2 regions of the Williamsia sp. D3 genome follow, and region 2 is predicted to be linked to the other one. Evidence: predicted binding sites of a transcription regulator. Region 2 holds the regulator's gene; the other holds the start of a gene.

Region 1 (14,671 bases), on a different contig from region 2:
CGTGGATCCGGTGCAGCAAGACCTCGACGCGGTCGGCGGGATGTTCCGCTGGCTGCAGCGTCGACGCGCCTAGGGCATCACTCCACGGTGTCGATGCCGGCGAGTTCGACGCCGCGAAACCGCGCCAATCTCTCGGCCTCGACAGCGATGGCCTTCTGCACTTTCGTGGTGTGACGGACCCACGGCTCGACCTTGATCCGTAATTTCTTGCCCGCCTTGGCGGGACGCCAGGTGCCCACCGGTTCGGCTGCCGCAAAAATCACTCCCGGTCTACCCAGGACCGGCCACACGGTTTTACGGCGATCAACCTCAGGGACCAGCATCTCTCGGTCGCGTCCTTGCAGTAGAGCGTCATACGGTCCGGCGAGCCGGACAGCCGTCGGCTGTGGGGGATCGGTCAGGACGTCGATCGCCTCGATCAACGCCGATTTGCCCTGACCTTCGACGTCGACATCGAGAACGTCATCGGGCCAGTGCGCCTTGACCTCTTTCACCGGTGCGTCCACAAACGCCGCCACCTCTTGGGCCGTGGAAGGACCGTAGAACCGCAGATAGTTGCGGATGAGGTCGAATTGTGGGGACGCGCCGGCGTCAGGCCTACGGAATTCGTTGGGGCGCAGACCTTTCACCCTGTGCAACACCGGTGGGCTGGTGTTCGGGACCAGTTCGAGACCGGCCTGCAGAGCCGCGAGGCGAAACGTCTGCTCATGTGGGTGCACCGCACCGCACGGTTTGCAGTCCCGTAGGTGGTGCTCGGGCAGCTCGGTGGTCAACCGGCTCGACATCTCGCCCTTCACCATCGTGTCGGTGACGATGGCGCGCATCGTGGTGGCCAGCTCGCGCAGAGCCACCAGGGTGTCGACGCCTGCGTCCTTGAACTTCTTGTTGGCGTCGAAGATCCGTTTGGCGGCATCGGGTGACGAGTAGGGGCTGACGGCCACCGCGACATCACCGAGGTCGGCCCGCCGGTAATAGTGTGGCGCTCCACGCACCGTCCAGGCCACGGTGAGACCATCCATCGCGGCCGCTGACATCCCCCGGATCGTCAAAGCCCAAGGGGCGCCGTCGGGTCCCGTGTCCTGCACTCCGAAGTCGAGCAGATCGCAGTCCTCGCCGGTTGCCTCAGGGCGTTCGAGTTGCTGAGCGAACCACCGGGCAGCAAGAACCTGTTCGCGACGAATCGACTGCATGATGACCTCCTCGTGACAACCGTACGGAGCACCGGCGACATCCTGTGAGCCGTTCGATGTCGAGTTCGGTCCCGGTCGGCGTCGTATGTGACGATCACACCATGGCAACAACACCGTCGGACGACGCGTCGGAGCAAGTTCGGCCCAAGGTCACCAAGTCCGTGACCGGTCCACGCCGCCGGTCGCACCCCACCCGCGGCAGGGTGATCGGGAACGGTATGGCGTGGACGGCCAAGCACAGCCTCCGGATCATCTTGATCACGATCGCCGCCTGGATCGCGGCGTGGGTCATCGGCAAGTTGTGGACGATTCTGCTGCCCATCGCCATTGCGCTCATCGTCTGCACGGTGCTGTGGCCGCCCGTGCGTTGGTTGCGGTCCAAGGGTGTCGCGCCTGCCGCGGCAGCCGGCCTGGTCCTGGTTCTCGCGCTTTTGGTGGTGGCCGGGGTGATCAGCGCGATCGCACCGTCCGTCGTCGACCAGTCCACCGATCTGGCGAACCAGGCCACGGAGGGTGTCGAGAAGGTGCAGGAGTGGCTGCACGGTCCGCCCTTCCGGTTCAGCGAAGACCAGCTCAACGACGGCGTGGACGCCATCACCAGCCGCATCCAGGACTCGAGCGCCACCATCGCCTCGGGTGTCTTCTCCGGCGTGACCGCGGCGACGTCTGTTCTGATCACGCTGTTCACGGTGATCTTCCTGGTGTTCTTCTTCCTCAAGGACGGACCGCGATTCGTGCCGTGCTCCGCCGGGCGAGCGGCCAGCCGGTCGCCGAGCACCTCGCAGAGGTGATGACGAGGGTGTGGTCGACGCTGGGTGCCTTCATCCGGACCCAGGCGCTGGTCAGCTTGATCGACGCCGTGCTGATCGGGCTCGGCCTGGTGATTCTCGGTGTGCCACTTGCGTATGCGCTGGCCATCATCACCTTCATGGGCGGGTTCATCCCGATTGTCGGTGCGTTTGTGGCCGGCGCTCTGGCGGTGTTGGTGGCCTTGGTGGGGAACGGTGTGTGGACTGCCCTGATCGTGCTGGGCATCATCGTGGCCGTCCAGCAGTTGGAAGGAAACGTGCTGCAGCCGTGGCTGCAGTCGAGGTCGATGAACATGCATGCGGTCATCGTCTTGCTGTCGGTGTCACTCGGTGGATCGCTGTTCGGCATCGTCGGTGCCTTCTTGGCGGTCCCGGTCGCGGCGGTCGGCACGGTGATCCTGCGGTACCTCGATGAGCAGATCGCCATCCGCGCCGGCGAGACGGTGGAAGCGGACGAAGAGGACGATGATCTGGTGGTTCCCAAGGGCGAATTGCCCACCGATCCCGAACCCACGTAAGCACTCGCACGGCGCCGGGGATCGTACGGCGCGCCGACGTGCTCCGGGCGGCAACTAGACTGGTCGGTTGTGAGTCTTACCCTCGGTATCGTCGGACTGCCCAACGTCGGCAAATCCACCCTTTTCAATGCGCTGACCCGCAACGATGTGCTCGCCGCGAACTACCCGTTCGCCACAATCGAGCCCAACATCGGTGTGGTGGAGTTGCCCGACTCGCGGCTGGCCCGGCTCGCGGAGATCTTCTCCAGCGAGCGCATCCTCCCGGCCACGGTGTCGTTTGTCGACATCGCGGGCATCGTCAAGGGCGCGTCGGAGGGCGAGGGGATGGGTAACCAGTTCCTCGCCAACATCCGCGAAGCCGAAGCCATCTGCCAGGTGGTGCGGGTGTTCGCCGATGACGATGTGGTGCACGTGGACGGCCGGGTCGATCCGGTGTCCGACATCGAGGTGATCGAGACCGAGCTCATCCTCGCCGACATGCAGACGCTCGAGAAGGCGCTGCCGCGGCTCGAGAAGGATTCGCGGAAGAACAAGGACCTCGTCGAGGTCGTGGCGGCCGCCCAGGCCGCGCAGAAGGTGCTCGACGAAGGCAAGACCCTGTTCTCACAGAAGGACTCGCTGGACTTCGCGAAACTCCGTGAGCTGCATCTGATGACCACCAAGCCGTTCCTCTACGTGTTCAATGCCGATGAGTCCGTGCTAACCGATGCCGACCGCATCGCTGAACTCAAAGCTGTTGTGGCCCCGGCAGACGCGGTGTTCCTGGACGCCAAGGTGGAGAGCGAGTTACTCGAACTCGACGCCGAGGATGCCCAGGAACTTCTTGACTCCATCGGCCAGGACGAGCCCGGCCTGCATTCGCTGGCCCGCGCGGGATTCCACACCCTGGGGCTGCAGACCTACCTCACTGCGGGACCAAAAGAGTCGCGCGCGTGGACAATTCACAAGGGCGACACCGCGCCCAAGGCTGCAGGTGTCATCCACACCGACTTCGAAAAGGGATTCATCAAAGCCGAGATCGTGTCCTTCGACGACCTCGACGCCGCCGGCTCGATGGCTGCGGCAAAGGCTGCAGGCAAGGTCAGGATGGAAGGCAAGGACTACGTGATGGCCGACGGTGATGTCGTGGAGTTCCGCTTCAACGTTTAGGCGTCTTCATGTGACGCGTAAAGGGCGAGGTCACGGGGTCGGTTATTCCGTCCTCGAGGCTGGTCAAACCGTCGCTAGGACGGTCTCGGTACGCCGTAGGTTCGACCGTCGTCCGTCGTCCGTGGCCGGTTCGGGGCTCGACGGGGCTGGACGGGGCTGGAAACCGCGTGAAGGTGCGGAACAGCGTGTCGACGTTGGGCGGAGACGATTAGGTGATCGTGCCGCCGAAGAACAATCGCACGCGAACAGTGGCGTTGACGGCGGGGATGGTCGCTCGCCGAACTCCAGAAGCACGCGGAACGACAAGCGGGGCTCGGTGCCTTTGGGCCGGACTGCTACGTGTGGCCGTCGCCGGTCGCGACCGCAGACGCGCCGTTCGGATCTATGCCGATGCACTGGGGCCGAGACTTTTACCTCAAGTACTGGAAGCCTGCTGCTACTCGCGCGGGCTACCGAAGACGCTTCGTGCGCATGACCTACGGCATGCCTGTGCGTCGCTGCTGATCGCGGCGAACCTACCCGCGAAAGCAGTTCAGGAGCACCTAGGACACAGCTCTTACAAAATCACAATGGACATCTACGGACACCTCTACGAAGACGCCAGCGATAAGCTGACCGACGCTCTAGGCGCTGCTTTCGCGAGTGATACGACGTCGAACCGACAAACGTGCGGCAGCTTAGGGGTTAGTGTTGGCCGCCTTGGGTATAGGCGGCATTGCCTTTGCCAAACGTCCAGGCACGAGGTAGAGGAACTCGATCAGCTGCCGGACGAATCGCTGGAGCTCGGATGCTTGGCCCATGGTGATCGGTTCAAACTTTTCAGCGTGTGCGCCGGCATTTCCGGTCTTGCGAATATGGGTTGCCCATACACCGAATGATTCCCACAGGGTCTTGTCGATAACCATCTGTTCGATGCGGTCGTAGAGGGTCTTCTTGCTTTTTGCAGCCTCACTACCCTTGTCCTCCACAATATGTGCGAGCGCGGTTCGTAGCATCGCTGCGGCGGCGTGAGGGGCCTGTACGCCAAGGCAACGAACCGCCTCGGAGTATGCCCCGGCCACGTTCTCGTCCACCGAGTCATCCAAACCGTCTACCCCAGGCGTCGGCCACCACGTAGTGCCGCGAGTTGTGAGTGTCCGCCCGTGAATCTCAGTCACCTCCTCTACCACTAGTACATAGTCCAGGCAGCCCTGGCACTGCAGAACCACCCCAAGCTCGCTAGGTCCCAAAACATTGCCGACCATCCCGCTGCAGAGCGCGTGTATCTGGATCTTGTTGAAATTACTTGTCAGATCGCATCGCGGGCACCGCCCAGATAGATCTGTGCTGGTCGGAAGCGAGTTAGGGTCGCGGGTCGCGGACTCTGTTGCGGGCTCCTCAGTAGTCATGCAGCAATTCTCCCAGTCGGTACCGACTGGCCCGAAAGCCACCAGCCGACAGCGTCAGTCCTCGTCTGCATACTCGTCTCCCAGAGTCTGCAAAGCCTCGTCGCCGGGGGTTACAAGTCTCTCTTCCGATGACAGACGGACCTTCTGCCGCGATCGAATTATCTCCTTGCGGTCGGGTGTTCCAGCGAAATCGGACAGGGCGTCAAAGGTTCCCATTGAGCTGAGCCCGAAAGCGCCAGGCCTACCCCTGATCGTCCTGAACGTCCTACCGACCGCCAGGTTGGCACCTTCAAACCGAGTGACCTTTACGATCACCTTTGGCACCTTGATTGTAGCTACCTTGCCTGACGCCAACTCGACTTCCTTTTCAGCCAGAACGGCAAAGCGCATACCGATTTGAACGCCATCGTCCTCTCCCGCATCAAGAATCAATTCGCGTTCATTCACCACTAGCGCCACTGTTGTCATGATCCGCTGGCTGCTGGTCATTGATCTGTTCACCTCTTTCTTTTGCCTTGGTAACGGCTTGCGGGAAAAACTGGTCCCAATGGTGGATTGCTTCAGCTGCGTCCTCGGCAATCCAACTCAACTCAGCGCTGACAACCCCCATTCGTCTTTGGATCTCTGACAGGGATTCGCGGGGATCGCCAGCGTTGTATAGGTCGGGAGCTTCATACAGTTGCTGGGCGGTTAAGGCGGTATTCGTCGAACGGACGTTGAGCCTGATCAGGTGCCGAACGGACGCCTCTGCGTGAGATGGATCCGCTTTGCCGACGTTCCCGAACGAGAAGGCGCTTGCCGCCTGCGCGAGGATGCCCAGTATGGCTAGCGACAGAACCCAGCCAGTGGACAGCGATGTCGTGCCGCGCAACAGGGCGAGCAACAACGTCAGAACGACCGCCAGGGCGGTGAATCCGTAGCCGAGCTGCTGTTTGCCGGTTCGCTCAAGCCACCATTCGCGTATGCGGCGGCACGAGTCTTTGATCACGGGCTAAGGCTAGTCGGCGGCATTGACTGTGGCGCGTAGCCGGGCTGAAACGGGGCTGAGAGTACGCGGCTAGACCGGCGAACCGCTGGTCGAGGCGGTATTCTGCGCCCAGCTAACGTTTCGCTTTCAACGTGTAATCAATTGCGTTCGACAAAATGACTGTCAGACCTCGAACGTATATTCGAGTCATGAGTTGGGCGGGGGCCACCACGATGGACGCTGAGGCGTCGGAGTTGTTGTCGCGGGTGCAGTCTGGTGAGCGTGAGGTGAACCGGGCATGGGCGCGGCGGCTCGATGACGGCCTCGAGTATTACCGGTATGTCTCCAGTAATGACGACGAGAACGGCACTCGGGCGGCGGCGTGTGAGATCGCGGTGGCGTGGCGGTGCTCCACAGGTCAGGCTGACCATTTGCTGCGGTGTCGGCGGTTGTTGGACCACCTGCCGGCATTGGCGGAGGCCTTCGATACCGGCGAGGTGAGTGTCGGCAAGCTCAAGGCGTTGTATCACCGCGCATCTCGGGGGTATCGAGACGCGTTGATCGATCTTGATGGCGTCCTGGCCGAGGACGCAATGTTGCTGAGCGACAATGTCTTTGCTGAGGAGTTGGATCGTCATCTGCTGTTGTTCGAGCCGGATGTCGCGGATGATGACGACGTTGTCGATCCGGCCCGGCGGGTGGTGGTACGTCGGCGCGCGGGTGGGATGGCCAGTCTGATCACCGCATGCACTGCGGAGGAAGCGGTCCGGGCCAAAGCACAGCTTGACGACATGGCGCCGGATGATCGGGCCGGGCAAGTGGACGCGGTGCTGGACGCGATCGCAACCGGTCATGAGCAGATCGAATCCGCTCCTGATCTGTCCGACGGGACTGACTCGGAACAGAAGCCCGCGCGCCTGGCGCCTCGGGCATGGACGGAGTTGGTGGTGGACCTGCCAACAGTCCTCGGGTTGTCCGCGAATCCGGGGTACCTGCTCGGGTACGGCCCCCTTGACGGTGTGCAGTCGCGGATGTTGGCGGACAAGTCGCGGTGGCGAGGGTTGGTGACGATCGGGGAGCAGGCAGTGTCGGGACTCCTCGACCTGTTCGCCACCGCGGACGGCTCGGCTATCGCCCGCGAGGACATTGCGGCCGTGTTGATGAACTCGCTCGATGGCAGAAGCCGGATTGTGCTGGGGGAGAAAGCCCTCGGGGTGCCGCCGCCAGTGAAGGCGCCGCCCGATCAGGATGGGCATGGTGGATGGAGTGTGCCACCGCCAGGTGCGTTGCGATATCGGCCTGGAGCGAAACTGGCTCGGATGGTGCGTGCGTTGGATGGGCACTGCCGCTATCCGGGGTGCCTGGTGCCCGCCGACAGATGCGAACTCGACCACATCGTGCCGTTCAATTATGCCGACCCGCTGGCCGGTGGATGGACCATAGAGGCAAACCTGGAATGTCTCTGCAAAGAGCATCACGACCTCAAAACGCTGGGCATCATCACGGCGACCCTGATCGGTGACCGCGAGATCTGGATCAACACACGCGCCGGACAAGAAGCCATCACCCGACCTGCAGTTCGGCAGGCAGGCACGTAAATCTATTGCTTTGGTACCCTACGGGGGTATAGCCGACTCCGGCCGACACGAGGAGGGTGAGATGACGCGCACGCAACGCACTGGCTCCGCCTTTGTCGGCTCAGCGGCCACTGTCGCGGCATCGGCGTTTGCAGCGTTGCTGGCTGTTCTCCTCATGCACTCGGTGCCCATGGTGCACGCACCGGCGCATGGCGTCGCAGGCGCACATGCCGCAGTCACCACCCACCAGGAGCATGCGGGCCACACAACCATGGCCCCGCCGGCGATGGCAGCCGACGGCACCCATTGGACAACGCATGCAGCCATGGCCCTCTGCATGGCGTTGATAACCGTCGCGTCGGTGTTGCTGATCTTGCGGCGGCTACTCGGACGCCAAGGCGCGAACGCCGCACCGCGAATCCACGTTCCTGGCAACGGCAGGTACGCCTCGCGCGCCCCACCCTGGGCCGCGCCCTCCCTCGAAAAGTTGTCGATCTTGAGGATCTGATGGACCCCCGCCCGTTTCCCGCGGGTGAGTCCCCGTCATGGCGTGTGTATTTCGCACGCCGATCCCTATCAACATTCGAAGGAACAATCATGTACAAAACACATTCTCGCCGAACCGGTTTCGCGCTCGTCGGCATCGCTGCTTCGGCAACCCTGCTTTTCGCGGGGTGCAGTTCTGACAACGGTGACCACGACATGGGCTCGATGTCCCACCAGTCGGCTGCCACATCTGCCGCTCCGACGGCCTCGAATTCGGAACAGGCCGCCGCGTTCAACGATGCCGATGTGATGTTTGCGCAGATGATGTACCCCCACCATGCGCAAGCCGTGGAGATGGCCCAACTGCTCGAGGGTCGGACCACCACTCCCGAGGTCGTCCAACTCGCTGAGGCCATCGAGTCGGCTCAGGGTCCGGAGATGCAACAGCTCGCCCAGTGGTTGAAGCAGTGGGGCAAACCTGATCCCAGCGCACAAGGTGGAGGGCAGGGCGACATGCATCACGGCGACGACACCATGAGCGGAATGATGTCGGAGCAAGAGATGAATGACCTGGCGGCCAAAAATGGTACGGAGTTCGACCAGGCCTGGCTGGCCATGATGATCGAACATCACGCCGGCGCCATCGAGATGGCAAACGTCGAGGTCGCCGACGGTGAAAATCAGGCGGCCAAACAACTTGCAACGACGATTGCGGCGACTCAGCAGCAGGAGATCGACACCATGAGGTCGCTCCTGCAGTCCTGACCGTTCACAGGAATCGAAAGATCCAGCAAAGGCGCTCCGGCTTCGGCGGGAGCGCCTATGTTGTTGAAACAACTCCTCGACACATACCCCTAGGGGGTATATATTCGGGACATGGACACGATGCACAACCACTCGGCTCACGCCGAACAGCACGCAGCTCATGAGGGAATGGACCATCAGGGTGGTCATGCGGGGCACGCGGGGCATTCCGGCCACGGCGATCACGTCGGACAGTTCCGCCGACTGTTCTGGATCATGCTCGCGCTCGCAGTCCCGGTCGTCGGATTCTCGGGCATGTTCGCAATGCTCATCGGCTACGAATTACCCGACCACGAGTTCGTCTCGTGGATCTCGCCGGTGCTCGGCACGGTCATGTTCGTGTGGGGTGGCCGCCCGTTCCTCAGCGGCGCGGTCAGCGAGATCCGCTCGCGGGCCCCCGGAATGATGCTGCTCATCGCTCTTGCCATCACGGTCGCGTTTGTCGCCTCATGGGGCGCGAGCCTCGATGTGCTGCACCATGATCTGGATTTCTGGTGGGAGTTGGCGCTACTGATCGTCATCATGCTGCTCGGGCACTGGATCGAGATGCGTTCGCTGGCGCAGACCACGTCGGCACTCGACTCGCTGGCCGCACTGTTGCCCGACGAGGCCGAGAAGGTCGAAGGTGGCTCCACGGTGCTCGTACCTCCCGCGGAACTCCGTCTCGGTGACGTGGTTCTCGTACGTCCGGGAGCGAGCGTGCCGGCCGACGGAACGATCATCGACGGGACCGCCGAGGTCGATGAGTCGATGGTGACGGGCGAATCGCGCACCGTCGGCCGGACGGTCGGGGACGCAGTGGTGGCCGGAACCGTCGCCACCGATTCAGCTCTGCGCGTTCGCGTCACGGCCATCGGCGACGACACCGCGCTGGCGGGTATCCAGCGACTGGTGTCCGAGGCGCAGAACTCGTCGTCGCGGGCACAACGCCTCGCGGACCGCGCGGCCGCGTGGCTCTTCTGGTACGCGCTCGGCGCCGCAGCCCTCACCGCAATCGTCTGGTCGGTCCTCGGGTCCACCGACGACGCGGTGGTGCGCACCATCACCGTGCTGGTGATCGCGTGCCCCCACGCTCTCGGGCTGGCAATCCCTCTCGTGGTTGCGATCGCCACCGAACGCGCTGCCCGTGCAGGTGTGTTGGTCAAAGACCGCCTCGCTCTCGAACGCATGCGGTCGGTCGACGCGGTGCTGTTCGACAAGACCGGCACCTTGACACAAGGGGAGCCGACTGTTGTCGCGGTCTACGCACTGGGCGCGGCGACTGAAGACCGCGTGCTTGCCGTGGCCGCGGCGGTGGAGTCCGACAGCGAGCACCCGTTGGGCAAGGCGATCGTCGAGGCCGCCAAGGCGCGTCAGCTGCAGGTTCCCCCGGCCGAACAGTTCCGGGCGTCACCGGCCGAAGGGGTGTCGGCGTCGGTGGAAGGGAAGCATGTCCGGGTCGGGGGCCCGCGCATGTTGGAGCGGCACCAGCGCGCCGAGGTCGAGGTTGCCGAGAACTGGCGTGCCGACGGAGCCATCATCCTGCACGTACTCGTCGACGACGAGGTGGTCGGAGCACTGAAGTTGGCCGACGACATCAGGCCGGAATCGCGGGAAGCCGTTGCGGCACTACATCGACAGGGCATCGAGGTTGTCATGATCACCGGTGACGCCGACGCCGTGGCCCGATCGGTCGCGACCGAGCTGGGTATCGACCGCGTGTTCGCCGGAGTTCGGCCGGAGGACAAGGCGTCGAAGGTCAAAGAACTGCAGGGCGTCGGACGCACGACCGCCATGGTGGGTGACGGGGTGAACGATGCGCCCGCGCTGGCCCAGGCCGACGTCGGCATCGCCATCGGCGCCGGGACCGACGTCGCAATCGCATCGGCAGGGGTCATTCTGGCCGGGGACGATCCGCGTTCGGTCGTGTCGGTGATCGAGTTGTCCAAGGCGGGCTACCGAAAGATGAAGCAAAACCTCTGGTGGGCAGCCGGTTACAACCTGATCTCCGTGCCGCTGGCTGCTGGACTGCTGGCCCCGGTCGGGTTCGTGCTGCCGATGTCTGTGGGCGCCATCCTCATGTCGATCTCGACGGTTGTGGTTGCCCTCAACGCGCAGCTCCTGCGTCGGCTGGATCTGCGGCCAGACGCCCGCGATCTAGGGAACAAGGCCGCGAACGCTGGGCAAGGTAGAGCAGACATGGCAACATCACGCTTGTGACCAGCGACTCCGCCGCAGCGCAGAACCTTCGAGACCTTGCTCTGCTGCGACGCGTACGCGATCGGATCGACCGCGAGTATGCGGAACCACTGAACGTCGAAGCCCTCGCCCGAGGGGTGAACATGTCGGCAGGTCATCTCAGTCGCCAGTTCAAGCTGGCCTACGGCGAGTCGCCGTACTCCTATCTGATGACACGGCGAATCGAGCGTGCGAAGGCGCTGCTCCAGCGGGGCGATCTGAACGTCACCGAAGTGTGTTTCGCCGTGGGTTGTTCATCGCTGGGAACGTTCAGCACCCGCTTCACCGAGTTGGTCGGGATGTCGCCGAGCACCTACCGGAGTGAGGCCGCGGGTGAGACCGCAGGGATGCCGTCCTGCGTCACGAAAAAGGTGGCCAGACCGATCAGGAATCGAGAAGCCAAAGGCATCGCGTCGCAACTAGCGTGAGCGACATGGACATCAACATTCATTCGAGTTTCCTTCCGCACACCGACCCAGAGGCTTCCAAGGCCTTTTATCGGGACACCCTCGGCTTCGAGGTCCGCAATGAGGTCGGCTATAACGACATGTACTGGATCACGGTCGGACCGAAGGGTCAGCCCGATGTCAACATCGTGCTCACCCCGCCGGGTGCCGACCCGGGCATCACCGACGATGAACGGCGCACGATCGCCGAGATGATGGCCAAGGGCACGTATGCCAGCCTGCTGCTCGCCACCAAAGACCTGGACGACACGTTCGAGCGTGTGCAGGCAAACGGCACCGAGGTGGTGCAGGAGCCGACACAACAGCCTTACGGCATCCGGGACTGCGCGATCCGTGACCCGGCAGGCAACATGATCCGAATCCAAGAAGTCGCGTGATGACGGGAAGTGCCCGGTTGTCCGGCTCACCCCGCGCTGATCCTCAACCAGCACCCAGGACCAGAGAAACCCAGTACGCTGTACGAAACTAGACTGAGTCGGCGCTCTGCCGCGACGTCGCGCCAACAAATGGAGACCGGAGCAGCATGGCCACCACCAAGAAACCGCAACTGCAGGAACCGCACATCGCCGACACCCACGACCTGATCCGCGTGCAGGGTGCTCGGGTGAACAATCTCAAAGACATCAGCGTGGAGATCCCGAAGCGCAGGCTCACGGTGTTCACCGGTGTCTCCGGTTCGGGCAAGAGTTCGCTGGTGTTCAGCACTATCGCTGCCGAATCGCAGCGCATGATCAACGAGACGTACAGCGCTTTCCTGCAGGGGTTCATGCCCTCCTTGGCGCGTCCGGAAGTCGACGTCATGGACGGTCTCACCACCGCCATCATCGTCGACCAGCAGCGAATGGGGTCAGACCCGCGGTCCACCGTCGGTACGGCGACCGACGCCAACGCGATGCTCCGAATCCTGTTCAGCCGCCTCGGCAAACCGCACATCGGTTCCCCACAGGCATTCTCGTTCAACGTCGCGTCGATCTCCGGCGCCGGTGCGGTGACGATCGAGCGTGGCGGTCGCGAAACGAAGGAGAAGCGGACCTTCAGCATCACCGGTGGTATGTGCCCGCGCTGCGAGGGGCGGGGGTCGGTGTCCGACATCGACCTCACGGCGCTGTACGACGCCGACAAGTCACTCAACGACGGCGCCATCACCATTCCCGGGTACAGCATGGAGGGGTGGTACGGCCGAATCTTCCGGGGCTGCGGCTATTTCGACCCCGACAAGCCGATCAGCAAGTTCACCAAGAAGCAGTTGAATGATCTGCTCTACCGGGAACCGACCAAGATCAAGATCGACGGCATCAACCTCACCTACCAGGGGTTGATTCCGCAGATGCAGAAGTCGTTCCTGTCCAAGGACATCGATGCGCTCCAGCCGCACATCCGGACATTTGTCGAACGGGCGGTCGCCTTCGCCACCTGTCCGGAATGCGATGGCACGCGGCTGAGTGAAGCGGCCCGGTCGTCGAAGATCAACAAGATCAGCATCGCCGATGCCTGTGCGATGCAGATCAGCGATCTCGCCGAGTGGGTCCGTGGACTGGACGAGCCGTCGGTGGCCGGCTTGTTGTCCAACCTCCAGCAGACTCTCGACTCGTTCGTCGAGATCGGGCTGGGCTACCTCTCACTGGACCGTCCCTCAGGCACCCTGTCCGGCGGAGAAGCGCAGCGCACCAAGATGATCCGGCATCTCGGATCGTCCCTGACCGATGTGACCTACGTCTTCGACGAACCGACGATCGGGCTGCACCCACACGACATCGAGCGCATGAACGGTCTGCTGCTGCGGCTGCGCGACAAGGGCAACACCGTGTTGGTGGTGGAGCACAAGCCGGAGACCATTGCGATCGGTGACCACGTGGTGGATCTCGGTCCGCGCGCCGGCACCGAAGGTGGTCAGGTGATGTTCGAGGGCACCGTGGAGGGATTGCGTGCCAGCGACACCCTGACGGGGCATCACCTCGACGACCGGGCGCAGCTGAAGTCCGCGGTGCGTGAACCGTCGGGCGCTCTGGAGGTACGCGGGGCCGATACTCACAACCTGCAGAAGGTCGACGTCGACATCCCCCTCGGCGTGCTCGTTGTCCTCACCGGGGTCGCCGGATCGGGCAAGAGTTCACTCATCCAGGGTTCGGTGACCGGTCTCGACGAGGTGATCTCGGTGGACCAGGCCCCGATCAAGGGGTCGCGGCGGAGCAACCCGGCAACGTACACCGGATTGCTCGACCCCATCCGCAAGGCGTTCGCCAAGGAGAACGGTGTCAAGCCGGCGCTCTTCAGCGCCAACTCGGAGGGCGCCTGCCCCACCTGTAACGGCGCCGGTGTCATCTACTCCGACCTGGCCATGATGGCAGGGGTGGCCAGCACCTGCGAGGAGTGCGACGGCAAGCGGTTCCAGGCCGCGGTGCTCGAATACACCTTCGGCGGGCGCGACATCAGCGAAGTGCTGGGCATGTCGGTGGCCGAGGCGGAAGCGTTCTTCGGCGACGGTGATGCGAAACTGCCTGCAGCGCACAAGATTCTCGACAGATTGGCCGACGTGGGGCTGGGCTACATCAAGCTCGGACAACCGCTGACCACGTTGTCCGGTGGTGAACGGCAGCGGATCAAGCTGGCCACCCAGATGGCCGGCAAGGGCGGGATCTACGTGCTCGACGAACCGACCACCGGCCTCCACCTCGCCGACGTGGAGAATCTCCTCGGCCTGCTCGACCGGCTGGTCGAATCGGGGAAGTCGGTCATCGTCATCGAGCATCACCAGGCCGTGATGGCACACGCGGACTGGATCATCGATCTGGGGCCGGGGGCCGGCCACGATGGTGGCCGGGTTGTCTTCGAGGGCACACCCGCCGATCTCGTCGCGGCTCGGTCCACCCTCACCGGCGAACACCTCGCGGCGTACGTCGGCGCCTGAAACGCGCCGCTGGGGGCGGGTTCGCGCGCCGTAACAACGAGTTAGGCGTGTGCGATGATCTGATCAGTCGCACACGGTGTGCTCGCGCTCGATCCCGCCCCGTGGAATCGTCGTTCGCAGGGTCACATGCGCGTCGGAGAGGGATGGGCGGCGCATGGCCGGATTCGTGGACGACCCGCAGATACTGCGCG
Region 2 (14,671 bases):
GAACGGGGTGCCGGCCTTCTTGAGCGATTTCTTCCCGCTCGAGGTCACACACGCGTCCTTGGGGTACGTCATGTCGACGATCTTGAACTCATCGGGGAAGAAGTCGGAGAACCCGGCGAGGATGGCCTCGTCGGTGGTGAGGGCGTCAACCTTGTTGCGGCGCAGAGCCTCCACGCAGGACGAGTACGAGTCGTACTCCTGCAGCTGAATTTTCGGCAACTGGTTCTTCACGTTCTGGGCCGAGGTGGAGCCTGTCACCGAACACAGCTTCTTGCCTTTGTTCAGATCCGTGAGCGTGGTGATACTGTCGTCGTCCTCGCGGACCAGCAGCCCCTGGTAGTTGATCAGATAAGGACCGGCGAAACTCACCTTCTTCGAGCGGGCCGCGTTGATCGAGTAGGTGGCGGCGATCATATCGACCTCACCGTTGTCGATGAGCGTCTCGCGTTGCGCCGATGGGGTTTCCCGCCATGTGATCTTCGGCTTCTTCCATCCATTGTTCTGCGCGATGGTGTTGACCACGTACTCGGACACCGCGACATCGAATCCGGTGAACGACTTGTCGGGGTGTCGCAGACCCAGGCCGGGCTGATCGAACTTTGTGCCGAGGATGACCGAGCCGCTCTCGATCGATTCCATGAGGTTGCGCGGGCTGGTGTTACCGCATGCGGTGAGTGCTGTGCAGAGCACCACGATGGCCACGGCCGGTAGCAGGATCCAGTGTTTCGAGTTCTCACGCATGGTGCGCTTCCTCGTTGGCGCCGTGTTCAATGGCCGAGGATCTTGCCGAGGAAGTCACGGGCGCGCCCGGACTCGGGCCGGGTGAAGAACGACTCGGGATCGGTGTCCTCCACGATGGCGCCGTCGGCCATGAAGACCACTCGGTCGGCCGCCTTGCGGGCAAACCCCATCTCGTGGGTGACGACCAGCATCGTCATGCCCTCTTTTGCGAGTGAGACCATCACGTCGAGGACCTCGTTGACCATTTCCGGGTCCAGAGCGGATGTCGGCTCGTCGAACAGCATGACCTTGGGATCCATCGCCAGTGATCGTGCGATGGCAACGCGCTGCTGCTGTCCGCCGGAGAGTTGCGCCGGGTACTTGTCCTTCTGGCTCGCGATGCCGACTCGCTCCAGCAGTTCCATCCCGCGCTTGTTCGCCGCAGCCTTGTCCTTGCCACGCACCTTGATCGGGGCCAGCGTCACATTGTCGAGGATTGTCTTGTGCGCGAACAGGTTGAACGACTGGAAGACCATTCCGACGTCGGCGTGCAGGGCGGCGAGCGCCTTGCCTTCGGCGGGCAACAACTTGCCGTCGATACGAATCTCGCCGCTGTCGATCGGCTCGAGCCGGTTGATCGTGCGGCACAGGGTGGACTTGCCCGATCCCGACGGACCGAGGATGACCACGACCTGACCGGCGGGCACCTCGAGGTCGATGTCCTTGAGCACGTGGAGGTCGCCGAAGTGCTTCTGCACGTCGCACAGAGCGATCATCGGTGGGGCGGTCTGTGTGGCGGCCGGCCCGTCGGGGTGAGGCGCGGACGAGCCCGCTCGAGGTGCTGTCATAACTGTCGACCTTAAGGTGCCGGTGTCGGCGAGCAGCGGGGGACCGGGAACATCGCGCGGCTGGAGGGGTGGATCGCCGCAGCTCAGCCGCCAATTTCACCTGGTCTGATGGGCCAAGTACCCTGGTAGGAGTGACAATCTCGATGACGGATCCGCAGACCGGGCACCCCGACACCATGGGGCGCTCCTACCAGGTCCGCACCTACGGCTGTCAGATGAATGTCCACGACTCCGAGCGTATTTCCGGTCTCCTCGAAGAGGCCGGTTATGTCCGCGCATCCGACGATGGTGATGCCGACCTGGTGGTCTTCAACACCTGCGCCGTCCGGGAGAACGCCGACAACAAGCTGTACGGCAACCTCTCGCATCTGGCACCGGTCAAGGCGAGTCGTCCCGGAATGCAGATCGCTGTCGGCGGCTGTCTTGCCCAGAAGGATCGCGGCACCGTCCTGGAGAAGGCCCCGTGGGTCGACGTCGTGTTCGGAACACACAACCTCGGATCTCTGCCGGTGCTGCTCGAACGCGCTCGCCACAATGCGCAGGCCCAGGTCGAGATCATCGATGCACTGGAAGCCTTTCCGTCCACGTTGCCCGCCAAACGCGAGTCCGCGTATTCGGGGTGGGTGTCGATCTCGGTCGGTTGCAACAACACCTGCACGTTCTGCATCGTTCCGGCTCTTCGCGGCAAGGAGGTCGACCGCCGGCCCGGAGACGTCCTCGCCGAGGTGCAGGCGCTGGTGAACGAAGGGGTTGTCGAGGTCACCTTGCTCGGCCAGAACGTGAATGCCTACGGAATGTCGTTCGCCGATCCGGATCTGGGACGCGATCGGGGAGCATTCGCCGCGCTGCTGCGTGCCTGCGGTGACATCGAGGGTCTCGAACGTGTGCGGTTCACGTCGCCGCACCCCGCAGAGTTCACCGACGACGTGATCGAGGCGATGGCGCAGACCCCGAACGTCTGTCCCCAACTGCACATGCCATTGCAGTCGGGTTCTGACCGGATCCTCAAGGCGATGCGCCGCAGCTACCGCAGTACAAAGTTCCTGGGGATCATCGAGCGGGTGCGGGCGGCGATGCCGCACGCATCCGTCACCACCGACATCATCGTCGGATTCCCCGGTGAGACCGAAGAGGATTTCCAGGCGACCCTCGACGTGGTCGCCGCGGCCAGATTCACCAGCGCGTACACCTTCCAGTATTCGCCCAGGCCGGGGACACCGGCGGCCGACATGGCCGACCAGGTACCCAAACATGTGGTGAGTGAGCGCTATATGCGGCTGACGGACCTGCAGGACCGGATCTGCCTGGAGGAGAACCAGAAGCTCATCGGGGCGCCGGTGGAGGTCCTGGTGACCGCCGACGGCCGGAAAGATCAGGGCCGGATGACCGGCCGTGCGCGCGACGGCCGGCTCGTCCATTTCGTCACCGAGGGCGACACCATCCGTCCTGGCGATCTGGTGGACACGGTCGTGACCGGTGCGGCACCGCACTATCTGCTGGCCGATGACGGTATCCGCGGTCATCGGCGTACCCGGGCCGGCGACGCGCACGCGGCCGGTACCACCCCCCAAACCCCGCCGATCGGAGTCGGACTCGGTCTGCCGCCGATCGGGAAGCCTGTCGAAGCGCCGGTTGAATCTGCCTGTGGCGCAGGATGCGAGCTCTGATGACCGAGAAGAACAACGGACCGGACCCAGCGGGTTTCGATCAGTTCAAGGGCGATCTGCGCAAGGCCGAACGCAAGGTCGCCGGCGAGATCGACCCCGGGGCCCGCGCCGTGGTGGTGGCGGTTGCGGTGCTGGTGGCGATTCTGTCCTTCGTCCTGCCCCACACCGGGTCCGTGACCGGCATCGACGTGATCACGTTCAGCTCGGACGCGGCGGCCGAACGGGTGACCATCACCTCGCGCGTGTTTGTGATCCTGCAGCTGGTCTTCGGGATCGGTTTCTCGGCGCTCGCGCTGCTCACCCGCCGATGGGTCTTCGCCTGGATCGCCCTGTGTGGCAGTGCGGTGTCATGTTTCGCGGGTCTGCTGGCATGGTGGTCGCGCAACACTCCGGGAGTGTCCGGAGAAGAGCCGCCCAGCGGCGTCGGCATCGGCTTGATCATCGGATGGGTGGCGATGTTCGTGATCACCTTCCACTGGTCGCGCGTGGTGTGGGCCCGTACCAACTACCAATTGGCTCTCGAGGCGCAGCGTCGCGACGAGGCCGCGGCCGAGGAAGAGCGGGCGCTCGCGCTACAGCGGCGAACATCCGAACGCCGGCGTGAAAGCCGTCGCTCAGAGGGCGACGACCTCTAGCAAGCCGCCGGCATCCGTCGGGCCCGCCGGCATCCGTGAGGATGCCAGGTCGACGTCAGTCCCCGATGGCGCCTTCGGCAGCACGCGCCCATTCGCGCCACTGTTCGGCCTGTTCGCGTAGCTTGCGTGCATCCTTGCTCTTGCCGTTGGCTTCCGCCTTGGCAGCCTGATCCTCGAGCTGGGCCACGCGGTCGGCGAATTGCTGTGCACGCGCCTTCACTGCGGGATCGGTGCGCTGCCACTGAGCGGACTCGGCGTCGCGAATCCGCTTCTCCACAGCCTTGATCCGTGCCTCGAGGGAGTGCATCTGTTCGCGCGGCACCTTGCCGATCTCGTCCCACTGGTCCCGGATGGTGCGGAACTCGCGACGAGCCGCCTCGAGATCTGCTTGCGGATCGATGGACTTCTCGGCCCGCGCAAGTAGTTCGAGCTTTGCCTTCGCGTTGGTCTCGAACTCGGCATCGCGTTGTGACGACGCGGCGTTGCGGGCGCTGAAGAAGACATCCTGGGCGGCCTTGAACCGCGCCCACAATGCGTCGTCCTGGTCGCGTGGTGCGCGTCCGGCGGCCTTCCACTGGGTCAGCAGGTCGCGGAACTTCGCTGCGGTGTCGGCCCATTCGGTCGACGACGACAAGGCCTCGGCCTCGACGATCAGCTCTTCCTTGCGTGAACGGGCGCCGGCGCGTTCGCGGTCCATCTCGGCGAAATGTGCACCGCGACGGCGGTTGAACGTGTCACGGGCCTTGGAGTAGCGCTTCCACAGCTGGTCGTCGGTCTTGCGGTCGACGCCTTTGATGGTCTTCCACTCTTCGAGGATGACCCGCATGCGGTCGCCGGCGACTTTCCATTGGGTCGACTCCGACCCGATCTGCTCTGCTTCGGCGGCGAGTTCTTCTTTGCGGGCGACGGCCTTTGCACGGGCTTCGTCCCGGTCGTGTTTGACCTTCTCGGCAGCGCCGTCCGCGCCGTCGATGATCAGCTTCAGTCGCGATGCGACGGCATCGACGTCTCCGATGACCGCTGCCGTGGGCAACGTGTCGAGCAGTGCGGCCGCTGCGGTCTTGGTCTTGCGGGGATCACCGGTACCGGCGTCGAGGCGCTCCTCGAGCAGCTCGACTTCGACCACGAGGTCGTCGAATCGCCGACCGAAGTGCGCCAGGCCTTCGGCGGCTGTGCCCGCCTGCCACGAGGCGATCTGGTGCTCGCCCTCTGAGGTTTTGAGCCACACGGCGCCGTCATCGTCGATACGCCCGAACTTCGAGGGATCCGACGCGGGACGTATCACCTCCGCAGGTGCGGGGTGGACCTTTGCCGGGGGGTGCTGACCGGGGCGCGGGCCCGGTCGCGGGCCGGGCCGGGGACCAGGCTTGGGTCCCGGGGCGGGCGCGGTGTCTCTGGTGCGGCCGGTGCGGGCGTGTGCTGCTCGGTCATCTCAGTACCTAGTTCCTGCCGCGCGACACGGCTGCCAGTTGCGTTTGTCTACCGGCGGTGAACGGTCTCCACACCCGGGTGGCGGCGCACCGCCTCTATCATTGAAGCAGGTCACCGGCTTGTGTGTGGACACTCGTGGACAATCGGCCGGTCGGGCGCATTCTGGGTTCACGCGCGTCGGCTAGCGTGGCGCAGGTGTTGGTTGCCGCTGCATTTGTCCCGGGCGCGCCGGTATTGGTGCCAGAACTGTCCGGGCCGGCGCTCTCGGAGGTCGCACCGGTGCGGGCCGCGGCATTCGACGTCTGTGGACAACTCGCCGAAATGTGCAGTCGCTGGGTACTTGTCGGTGCCGGAGACCCTCGACGTGAGATGTCTGCGCGGGGAACCCTGGCGGGTTTCGGTGTCGATGTGGCAGTGGAATTGGTCCCGGGTTCTGATGAGCCGACTGATGCCGGCATGCCCACCACAGTGTTGATCGGGGGATGGCTCCGGACCCGGACGGCTCCACATGTTGCTCTCACGGTGGAGGTCGTCGACCCGGCTGCGCCCGCGCAGTCGTGTCTACGGCAAGGGTCCGACCTAAGGTCGCGGCTCGCGTCGGCCCCGGAGCCTGTCGGTCTGCTCGTGGTGGCCGACGGTGCAACAACGATCACCGAGAAGTCGCCCGGTGGGCTGAAGCGCGGTGCGGTCGAGTTCCAGGACATGATCGACGACGCGCTCGCAGCGGCCGACCACAACACCATCTCGGGGCTCGACGAATCGCGGTGTGCCGAGTTCGGCGTCGAGGGCAGGGCAGCGTGGCAGGTGGCATCTGGAGCCTTTGCCGGACCATCTCTGGCGTCCGAGGTCCGCTACGCGGGGGCGCCGTTCGGCGTGGGTTACACGGTGGCCTGGTGGAACACGTGACCGCCGGGACGAAGCCCATCGCGGTGATCGGGCCCACGGCCAGTGGCAAGTCCGACCTCGCGCTCGATCTGGCGGTCGAGCTGGGCGGGGACATCGTGAACGTCGACGCGATGCAGCAGTACCGGGGGATGGACATCGGTACGGCCAAGGTTCCCGTGCACGAGCGTCGCGGGATCACTCATCATCAGATCGACGTCCTCGACGTCACCGAGACGGCGACCGTCGCCAGGTATCAGCAGGCCGCCCGCGAGGACATCGAGCGTCTCCTGGCGCAGGGGCGAACGCCGGTGGTGGTGGGTGGATCGATGATGTACATCCAGGCACTCCTCGACGACTGGAACTTCCCGGCCACTGATCCGGCCGTCCGACGGCGCCACGAAGACGAACTGGAGCGGATCGGGACACGAGCAATGCATGACCGGCTGGCGCAGGTGGATCCGGAAGCCGCCCGGCAGATCCTGGACACCGATGGTCGCCGGATCGTCCGGGCGTTGGAAGTGGTGGAGCTGACGGGTCAGCCCTTCGCCGCGTCGGCTCCGACGATCGGTGACCCCAGGTGGGACACGACGGTGATCGCACTCGATCGCGACACCGCAGAGCTCGACGAGCGGATCGAGCGACGCACGAGTGCGATGTTCGGTTCGGGCTTCGTCGACGAGGTGGAGACACTGCTGGCGGCCGGCCTCCGGGATGGTGTCACCGCTGCTCGCGCCATCGGATACGCACAGGTGATGGCGGCCATCGACGGCGAATACGACGTGGCGCGCGCGCAGGAGCTGACCTTCATCGGTACGCGGCGTTACGTACGCAGGCAGCGGTCCTGGTTCCGCCGTGACCCTCGCATCCACTGGCTCGACGCCTCGTCGCCGGACCTCACCGGTCAGGCGCTGCGCGCGGCAGGCAGATGAGGAGGTCGGGCGCGTATCGTTGACAGAATGTTCGCACGCGTCGATTTCGTCAAAGGGCACGGCACACAGAACGATTTTGTGCTGTTGCCCGACCCCGGCGTGCAGTTGGACCTCACCCCGGAGTTCGTGTCGGCGCTGTGTGATCGTCACCGTGGCATCGGGGCGGACGGGGTCCTCCGGGTCGCCACAGCCGGGGCACTCCGCGACGCGGGTGTGCTCACAGCGCTCGGCGCCGGCATAGCCGACGACGATTGGTTCATGGACTACCGCAACGGCGACGGCTCGATCGCGGAGATGTGTGGCAACGGTGTCCGGGTGTTCGCGCATTTCCTTGCCGCGCACGAGCTCGTGTCCGAACGCTCCTTCACCGTCGGGTCGCGCGCAGGTGCGCGGCCGGTGACGGTGCACGCTGTGACGGGTTCGTCGGCCGACGTCACCGTGAACATGGGCCCAGCCCGTCTCGGCGTCGACAGCAAAGCCAGATCGACGGCCGGCGGTACGCCGGGGTGTCGGTGGATGTCGGCAATCCCCATCTGGCGTGCGTGGTCGACGGGTTGACGCCGCAGGATCTGGCGGACATCGATCTGTGCGGGTCGATCACGTTCGACAACACAGTCTTTCCCGATGGTGTGAACATCGAGCTGATCACCGCACCGTCGGCAGGCGCTGCGGACGCCGTGGACGCCGAGATCACGATGCGGGTCCACGAACGCGGAGTCGGTGAAACCCGCAGCTGCGGTACCGGAGTCGTCGCCGCCGGCGCAGCTGCTCTGCGGTTCATGGGAAGGTCCGAGGGGACGGTACTCGTCAACGTTCCCGGGGGCCAGATCACGGTGACGGTCGATGACGAGAACACAACGCTGCGCGGCCCGTCGGTACTCGTCGGCGCCGGAGTGCTCAACGAGGGATGGCTCTAAAATCGGTATGCACCACACCTACCCGAGTGTCACCATGGTGATCTCATGACCGAAATCAACAAGACCGGCAACGATCAGCGCGACGCGCCGACGATCGGCGAACTCCAGCTCGACGAACGCAGTTCGCTGCAGCGCGTCGCCGGATTGTCCACAGAACTCACCGACGTCACCGAGGTCGAGTACCGCCAGCTGCGACTCGAACGGGTTGTCCTGGTGGGGGTCTGGACGCAGGGCAGCACCACTGCGCAAGCAAATTCCAGTCTCGCCGAGCTCAAGGCCCTCGCCGAGACGGCAGGGTCGGAAGTTCTCGAAGGTCTCATCCAGCGTCGTGAAAAGCCCGACCCGGCAACCTATATCGGGTCCGGCAAAGCTCATGAGCTGCGTGAGATCGTCTTGGCCACCGGCGCCGACACCGTCATCTGCGACGGCGAGCTGACCCCCGCTCAGCTGACCGCTCTGGAAAAAGTGGTCAAGGTCAAGGTTGTCGATCGAACTGCGCTGATCCTCGACATCTTCGCCCAGCACGCGACGTCGAGAGAAGGCAAGGCGCAGGTCGCCCTGGCCCAGATGGAGTACATGCTCCCGCGGCTTCGTGGCTGGGGTGAATCCATGTCCCGGCAGGCGGGTGGCCGTGCCGGCAGCAATGGCGGCGTCGGACTGCGCGGACCCGGTGAGACCAAGATCGAGACCGACCGTCGACGGATCCGCGAACGCACCGCGAAACTGCGGCGCGAGATCCGCGAGATGAAGACGTCACGAACCACTAAGCGCGCCAAGCGAAAGCAGGCTGCCGCGTCAGCGGTGACCATCGTCGGGTACACGAACGCCGGCAAATCGAGTTTGATCAACGCGTTGACCGGATCGGGCGTGCTGGTCCAGAACGCCTTGTTCGCAACCCTCGATCCGACAACCCGTCAGATGTCCCTCGAGGATGGCCGTGAACTGGTCATCACCGACACCGTCGGATTTGTCCGGCATCTGCCCACCCAGCTGGTCGAGGCCTTCCGTTCGACCCTCGAAGAAGTCGCCGACGCCGATCTGCTCCTGCACATCGTTGATGGTTCGGATCCGGTTCCGACCGACCAGATCATGGCGGTGCGGAAGGTGATCGAATCCGTGCTCGAGGAGGAGAAGGCAACAGCTCCGCCCGAACTGCTCGTGATCAACAAGATCGATGCGGCCGACCCGCTGGTACTGGCGCAGCTCAAAGGGCTGTTCCCGACAGCCGTGTTCATCTCGGCGGCCACCGGCGAGGGCATCGACGTACTCCTCGACCGCATCCGGGAGTCGGTGGCCAGGAACGACGTGCACGTCAGTGTCCGGGTGCCGTATGAGCGTGGCGACCTCGTGTCCCGGATCCATGCCGAGGGTGACGTATTGACCGAACGTCACGAACCGGACGGGACTGCGATCACCGCCACGGTGCCTGCCGCGCTGTCGCGCCAGCTGGCATCTCTGGCCATTCCCGAGGCGGCCGAATAGCGCTTCGAACTGCAGCTTTGGGACAGATGTAGAATCCGGTTACAGTTGGATATCCAACCAATGCCACCTGTAACGGAGACCTGACGATGGAACGCACCCTTTTCGAGCCCGAGCACCTTCTCTTCCGTGATTCGTACCGGAGCTTCCTCGAACAGCACGTGGCGCCGAACCACGAACGCTGGGAAGAGCAGAACCTGGTGGACCGGGATGTCTGGGTCGAAGCAGGAAAGAACGGATTCCTCGCGGTGGAGGCGCCCGAGGAGTTCGGTGGCGGGGGAGTCGACGACTTCCGTTACAACACCATCATCGACGAAGAGACCGTCCGCGGCGGCTATAGCGGTATCGGATTCGCGCTGCACAACGACGTGGTGGCGCCGTACCTGCTCGACCTCTGCAATGACGAGCAGAAGGCACGCTGGCTGCCCGGCTTCGTGTCCGGTGAGCTGATCACCGCGATCGCGATGACCGAGCCCGGCACCGGGTCCGATCTCCAGGGCATCAAGACCAACGCCAAGAAAGACGGCGACAACTGGGTGCTGAACGGTTCCAAGACGTTCATCACCAACGGTATCAACGCGGACCTCGTCATCGTGGTGGCCCGCACCGACCCCGAGGCCGGTGCGAAGGGGTTCAGCCTGCTGGTGGTCGAGCGCGGTATGGAGGGATTCGAACGCGGCCGCAATCTTGACAAGGTCGGGATGAAGGCGCAGGACACCGCCGAGCTGAGCTTCGACAACGTCAAGGTGCCCGCCGAGAACCTGCTGGGCGAGGAGGGGATGGGCTTCATCTACCTGATGCAGAACCTCCCGCGGGAGCGCCTGTCGATCGCTGTTGTGGCGGCCGGTGCGATGGAGTCGGTTCTCGAGACGACAATCCAGTACACGAAGGACCGCAAGGCATTTGGCCGCCCGATCGGTAGCTTCCAGAACTCGCGGTTCCTGCTCGCCGAACTGGCGACGTCCACCGCTACCACCCGTGTGTTCGTCGATCGGTGTATCGAACTGCTGAACGAGAAGAAGCTCACCGTTCCGGACGCGGCGATGGCGAAGTACTACGCCACCGAGAACCAGGTCCACCTCATCGATCGTTGCCTGCAACTGCACGGTGGCTACGGCTACATGCGTGAGTACTCGGTGGCCAAGGCCTTCCTCGATTCGCGCGTTCAGACCATCTACGGCGGCACCACCGAGATCATGAAGGAAGTCATCGGCCGAAGCCTCGGGGTCTGAGTACGAGTTTCATAACTACGCGAAGTGGGGTGCACCGGAAGGTGCACCCCACTCGTGTCTGCGTAGTCCCCGCGTCCCCGGTTACCGAGGATGTTGCCGGACGCCTCAGAGGCGCCGCATCACCGTGACGACTTTGCCCAACACAACGGCGTTGTCGCCGGGGATGGGGTCGAACACCGGGTTGTGCGGCATCAGCCACACCGCATCCTTGGTGCGTTTGAACGTCTTGACGGTCGCCTCTCCGTCGATCATGGCCGCGACGATGTCGCCGTTGTCTGCGACATTCTGCTGTCTGACGACCACCCAGTCGCCGTCACAGATGGCGGCATCGATCATCGACTCGCCGACCACCCGCAGGAGGAACAGAGACCCTTCCCCGACAAGCTCTTTCGGTAGCGGGAACACGTCTTCGACGGCTTCCTCGGCCAGGATCGGCCCGCCGGCCGCGATGCGGCCGAGGACCGGAACGAACGTCGGTGTCGGCAGTGATTCGTCGGGTACCTGGACCTGGCCGGCCGCCGTGGCCGGGTTGAGGTCGGTGTCCTGGATGTTGACCGCCCGGGGACGGTTGTTCTCGCGCTGGAGGAATCCTTTGCGCTCGAGGGTGCGGAGCTGATGAGCGACCGACGACGTGGAGGTGAGGCCGACGGCATCACCGATCTCGCGGATGGACGGGGGATAGCCGCGTTCGCGGACCGACGCCCGGATCACCTCCAGCACGGCTTTCTGGCGCGGGGTCAGAGACCCCTCGGCCAGCGGTTCGGAAGTGACCACCGTCGCGGCCGCCGCGTCCGGCGGCGTCCGGGTGTCTGTCGTATCGGCCATCAGGTCCTCCAGTTCGTACGGTGTCCGGCCAAGGTGTCGTAGCTGTCGAGAGAAGAAAACGCACACGTTGTTCGTTGGATTATGGGGATCACGCTAATGCAATCAGTCACAACTCTCAAACATTTGTTCGATTGGGCGTGGCGTGTGTCGGACCCCCGTGATACAACTCGAACATTCGTTCAATCGAACGAGTGATCGAACTGTTGACCCGAGGATCGAACAATGACTGCAGCCACCACCATCAGCCGCCCGGCCGCTGAGCGGCCCCGTCGCCGCCTCGCCCGAGTCGGTGGGCCCGTCGCCTCCGATCAGTACACCCGCACGGCGCGAGCGCGTGTCGACAGTACTCGCCGACCGGCCGACCGCAGGCTCGCCGCAGACCGCCGTGTTGTGGTGGGCTGCTCCGAGCCGGGCAGTTCCGCACCGTCGGTTGCCGTCGAGCGCGATGTGTATTTCCGCCGACGTGCCTGGGCCGGAGCCGCCGTGGTCGGAATCGGCCTGATGATGCTCGTGCTGTTCCTCATGTTCTTCGGCCGGGTTGTCGAGAGCGGTGCCGCTCCGGCGAACACCGGGACGGCGGTCGTCCACGTGCAGTCGGGAGAATCGTTGGGCGACATCGCCTCTCGAATCGCACCCGAGATGCCGACCGAAGCGGTGGTGGAGAAGATCATGGACCTCAACGCGATGAGCAATTCAGCGTTGTCGCCCGGGCAATCCCTGGTGACGCCGATCTACGCGCGGTAGCTGCAGTGCTGGGGCAAGCAATCGGCCGGGCGGTATCCTCTACAACAGAGTGTCCGGTCATTCCGACGGGGCCGCTGACGTCCGAGGAACCCTGCATGCACTGCCCGTTTTGCAAGAACGAGGACACGCGGGTCGTCGACTCACGGGTGGCCGACGAGGGCCAGGCGATTCGTCGTCGGCGGGCCTGCTCGCAATGCGGACGGCGGTTCACCACCGTGGAGAGCGCAGTCCTCGCGGTCGTCAAACGCAACGGTGTCACCGAACCTTTCAGCCGCGAGAAGGTGATGAGGGGCGTGAGGCGCGCCTGCCAGGGCCGCGCGGTCGACGATGACCGTCTGCACCTGCTCGCGCAGCAGGTCGAAGAGGCCGTTCGAGCCTCAGGATCGGCCGAAGTTCCCAGCAACGAAGTGGGCCTGGCGATCCTGGGCCCGTTACGAGATCTCGACGAGGTCGCTTACCTTCGCTTTGCGTCGGTGTATCGCTCGTTCGACTCAGTCGAAGACTTCCAGAAAGAGATCGACGATCTGCGAGCGGCCAAACCCTGACCGCTTTCGTCCGGCAGTGGTGCTGCCGGATCAGCGCAGTTCCCGGATGGCCTTGATCGCCCGTTTCTCCGACACGGGATACGCAGTACGCAGGTGCTGTGCGAACAGTCCAACTCTCAGCTCTTCGACGATCCATCCAGCTTGGTCGTTGACCGCGTCCCGGCGACCGGGCGGCACGTGTCGCAGGTGATCAGTCCACGCCGACACCACCCGGTCGATGGCAGCCATCGACTGGGCATCGCGAGCGGCGCCTGCCGGGAGCTGTTCGAGCCTCGACCTCGCAGCATCGAGGTAGCGGGGGATCTCCGAGAGGTGTTCGTCGCGTGTCGCAGAGACGAATCCGTCGAACAGCAGCTCGTCCAGCTGGTCCCGCACGTCGTCTGCGGCGATCGATCTGGCGCCCGCGGTGATCGCCGTTCGTAGGGGCGCCACGCGGGTCAGGATCGTCGCCACCCTGCGTAGTTTGTCCGTTGCCCTCCCGGTTGCCTGGCGGGCCACATTTTCCCGAAGTGCAGCGAATTCGCTTGTCGTCCAGACATTCGGCGGGTTGGGTACAAGGTCCACCACGGCAGCCCGAACGCAATCGGCCAGAAGAGCAGCGGTGTCCGGGTAGGGGCTCTGACTGAGGGCGAGTCGCTCGGCGGTGCTCAGTGTCGATGTCACCGACGGTCGTAGTGGCGGAACGCTGGAGACGATCATCTCGACAACAGCGTCGTACATGTTCGCAGCCTGCTCGGCCTGGGTGGGTACGGCGACCACCGTGAAACCACTGCCTCGGCGGGTCAGGGCGGGATAGCTTGTGATGTCTTGCCCGGCAACAGAACTGCGCAATGTGCGGCTGATGTCTCCGAAGGTGTCAGCGGTCCACGTGGTGGCCACAGGTCGGGATGCGGTGCCGGCCTCACTCTCCAGGGCAGCGCGAGATCTACCGGCCAGTCGATCCTGCAGTTCGCGCAGCGACTTGGAACGTCCGAGAACTTCGCCGTCGGTGGTGACCGCAGTGAAGGTCATACGCAGGTGGCCGGGGAGTGCGGCAAGTCGTAAATCTGATGCTGCTACGTCGACACCCGTGCGCGCACGGATCTCGGCGGCCACCGCCTCGGTGAGAGGCTTGCTCCTCGGTGTCACCGACTCCAGTATTTGCCCGGCCAGGTCGGGGGCCGGTCCCACTTGCCGCCGTAGGGATTTCGGCAGGGTGCGGATCAGCTCGGTGATCAGCTCCAAGCGCATGCCGGGGACCAGCCAGTCGAATCCAGAGGGCCGGGCACGCACGAGCAGCGACAACGGGATGAGCACACTTACGCCGTCATCGACGGTGCCGGGCTCGAACCGGTAACTCAAGGCATAACTTGTGTCTCCCTGACGCCAGTGGTCGGGAAACCCGGCCGGGTCGGTGGCGGCAGCGTCGGCCACGAGGTCGGCGGGATCCAGATCCAGCAAGGTGGGGTCAGCTTTGCGTGCGGTCTTCCACCACGTGTCGAAGTGTCTGCCCGACACCACTTCTTCGCCGATGTGACGGTCGTAGAAGGCGAAGAGCTGGTCGTCGTCGACGATGACGTCGGTGCGCCTCACCCGGTGAACCGACTCCTCGGCGTCCTCGAGCAACGCGCGATTGCGGTGAAAAAACGGGTGTTGTGTACGCCAGTCACCCTCCACGAGCGCGTGGCGGATGAACAACTCGCGAGCAACGGCGGGATCGATCGAGCCGTAGTTCACGCGTCGTTTGGTGACCAGCGGGACGCCGTAGAGGGTGACCCGCTCGTAGGCCATGGCCGCTGAGTGTTTCCCGGACCAATGAGGCTCGCTGTACTGCC

Evidence for each region. The regulator LexA, encoded in region 2, represses DNA repair genes until DNA is damaged. The targets are predictions, from matches to a motif close to CGAACANNTGTTCG.
Region 1: a site for LexA is predicted at 6,213-6,226, ahead of W823_RS55155 (HNH endonuclease signature motif containing protein). Genes of this name have one in related genera too.

What each region holds. Positions count from the first base shown of each region.
Region 1 is NZ_AYTE01000048.1:40,650-55,320, forward strand. Features, by position in the region: gene W823_RS57580 (hypothetical protein) at 1-73, shown strand, start outside; gene W823_RS55130 (DNA glycosylase AlkZ-like family protein) at 78-1,190, opposite strand; partial or broken gene W823_RS55135 (AI-2E family transporter) at 1,292-2,517, shown strand; gene ychF (redox-regulated ATPase YchF) at 2,587-3,666, shown strand; partial or broken gene W823_RS59805 (hypothetical protein) at 3,933-4,199, shown strand; gene W823_RS59180 (DUF4145 domain-containing protein) at 4,344-4,739, opposite strand; gene W823_RS55145 (hypothetical protein) at 5,109-5,522, opposite strand; gene W823_RS55150 (hypothetical protein) at 5,494-6,042, opposite strand; gene W823_RS55155 (HNH endonuclease signature motif containing protein) at 6,231-7,619, shown strand; gene W823_RS55160 (DUF6153 family protein) at 7,681-8,106, shown strand; gene W823_RS55165 (DUF305 domain-containing protein) at 8,196-8,849, shown strand; gene W823_RS55170 (heavy metal translocating P-type ATPase) at 8,961-11,087, shown strand; gene W823_RS55175 (helix-turn-helix transcriptional regulator) at 11,084-11,533, shown strand; gene W823_RS55180 (VOC family protein) at 11,539-11,949, shown strand; gene W823_RS55185 (excinuclease ABC subunit UvrA) at 12,096-14,480, shown strand; gene W823_RS55190 (EAL domain-containing protein) at 14,635-14,671, shown strand, end outside.
Region 2 is NZ_AYTE01000026.1:330,858-345,528, reverse strand. Features, by position in the region: gene W823_RS46660 (glutamate ABC transporter substrate-binding protein) at 1-741, opposite strand, end outside; gene W823_RS46655 (amino acid ABC transporter ATP-binding protein) at 768-1,496, opposite strand; gene miaB (tRNA (N6-isopentenyl adenosine(37)-C2)-methylthiotransferase MiaB) at 1,712-3,235, shown strand; gene W823_RS46645 (hypothetical protein) at 3,235-3,870, shown strand; gene W823_RS46640 (DUF349 domain-containing protein) at 3,926-5,155, opposite strand; gene W823_RS46635 (hypothetical protein) at 5,497-6,207, shown strand; gene miaA (tRNA (adenosine(37)-N6)-dimethylallyltransferase MiaA) at 6,204-7,115, shown strand; partial or broken gene dapF (diaminopimelate epimerase) at 7,143-8,032, shown strand; gene hflX (GTPase HflX) at 8,078-9,514, shown strand; gene W823_RS46615 (acyl-CoA dehydrogenase family protein) at 9,601-10,743, shown strand; gene lexA (transcriptional repressor LexA) at 10,849-11,568, opposite strand; gene W823_RS56680 (LysM peptidoglycan-binding domain-containing protein) at 11,791-12,312, shown strand; gene nrdR (transcriptional regulator NrdR) at 12,408-12,857, shown strand; partial or broken gene hrpA (ATP-dependent RNA helicase HrpA) at 12,888-14,671, opposite strand, start outside.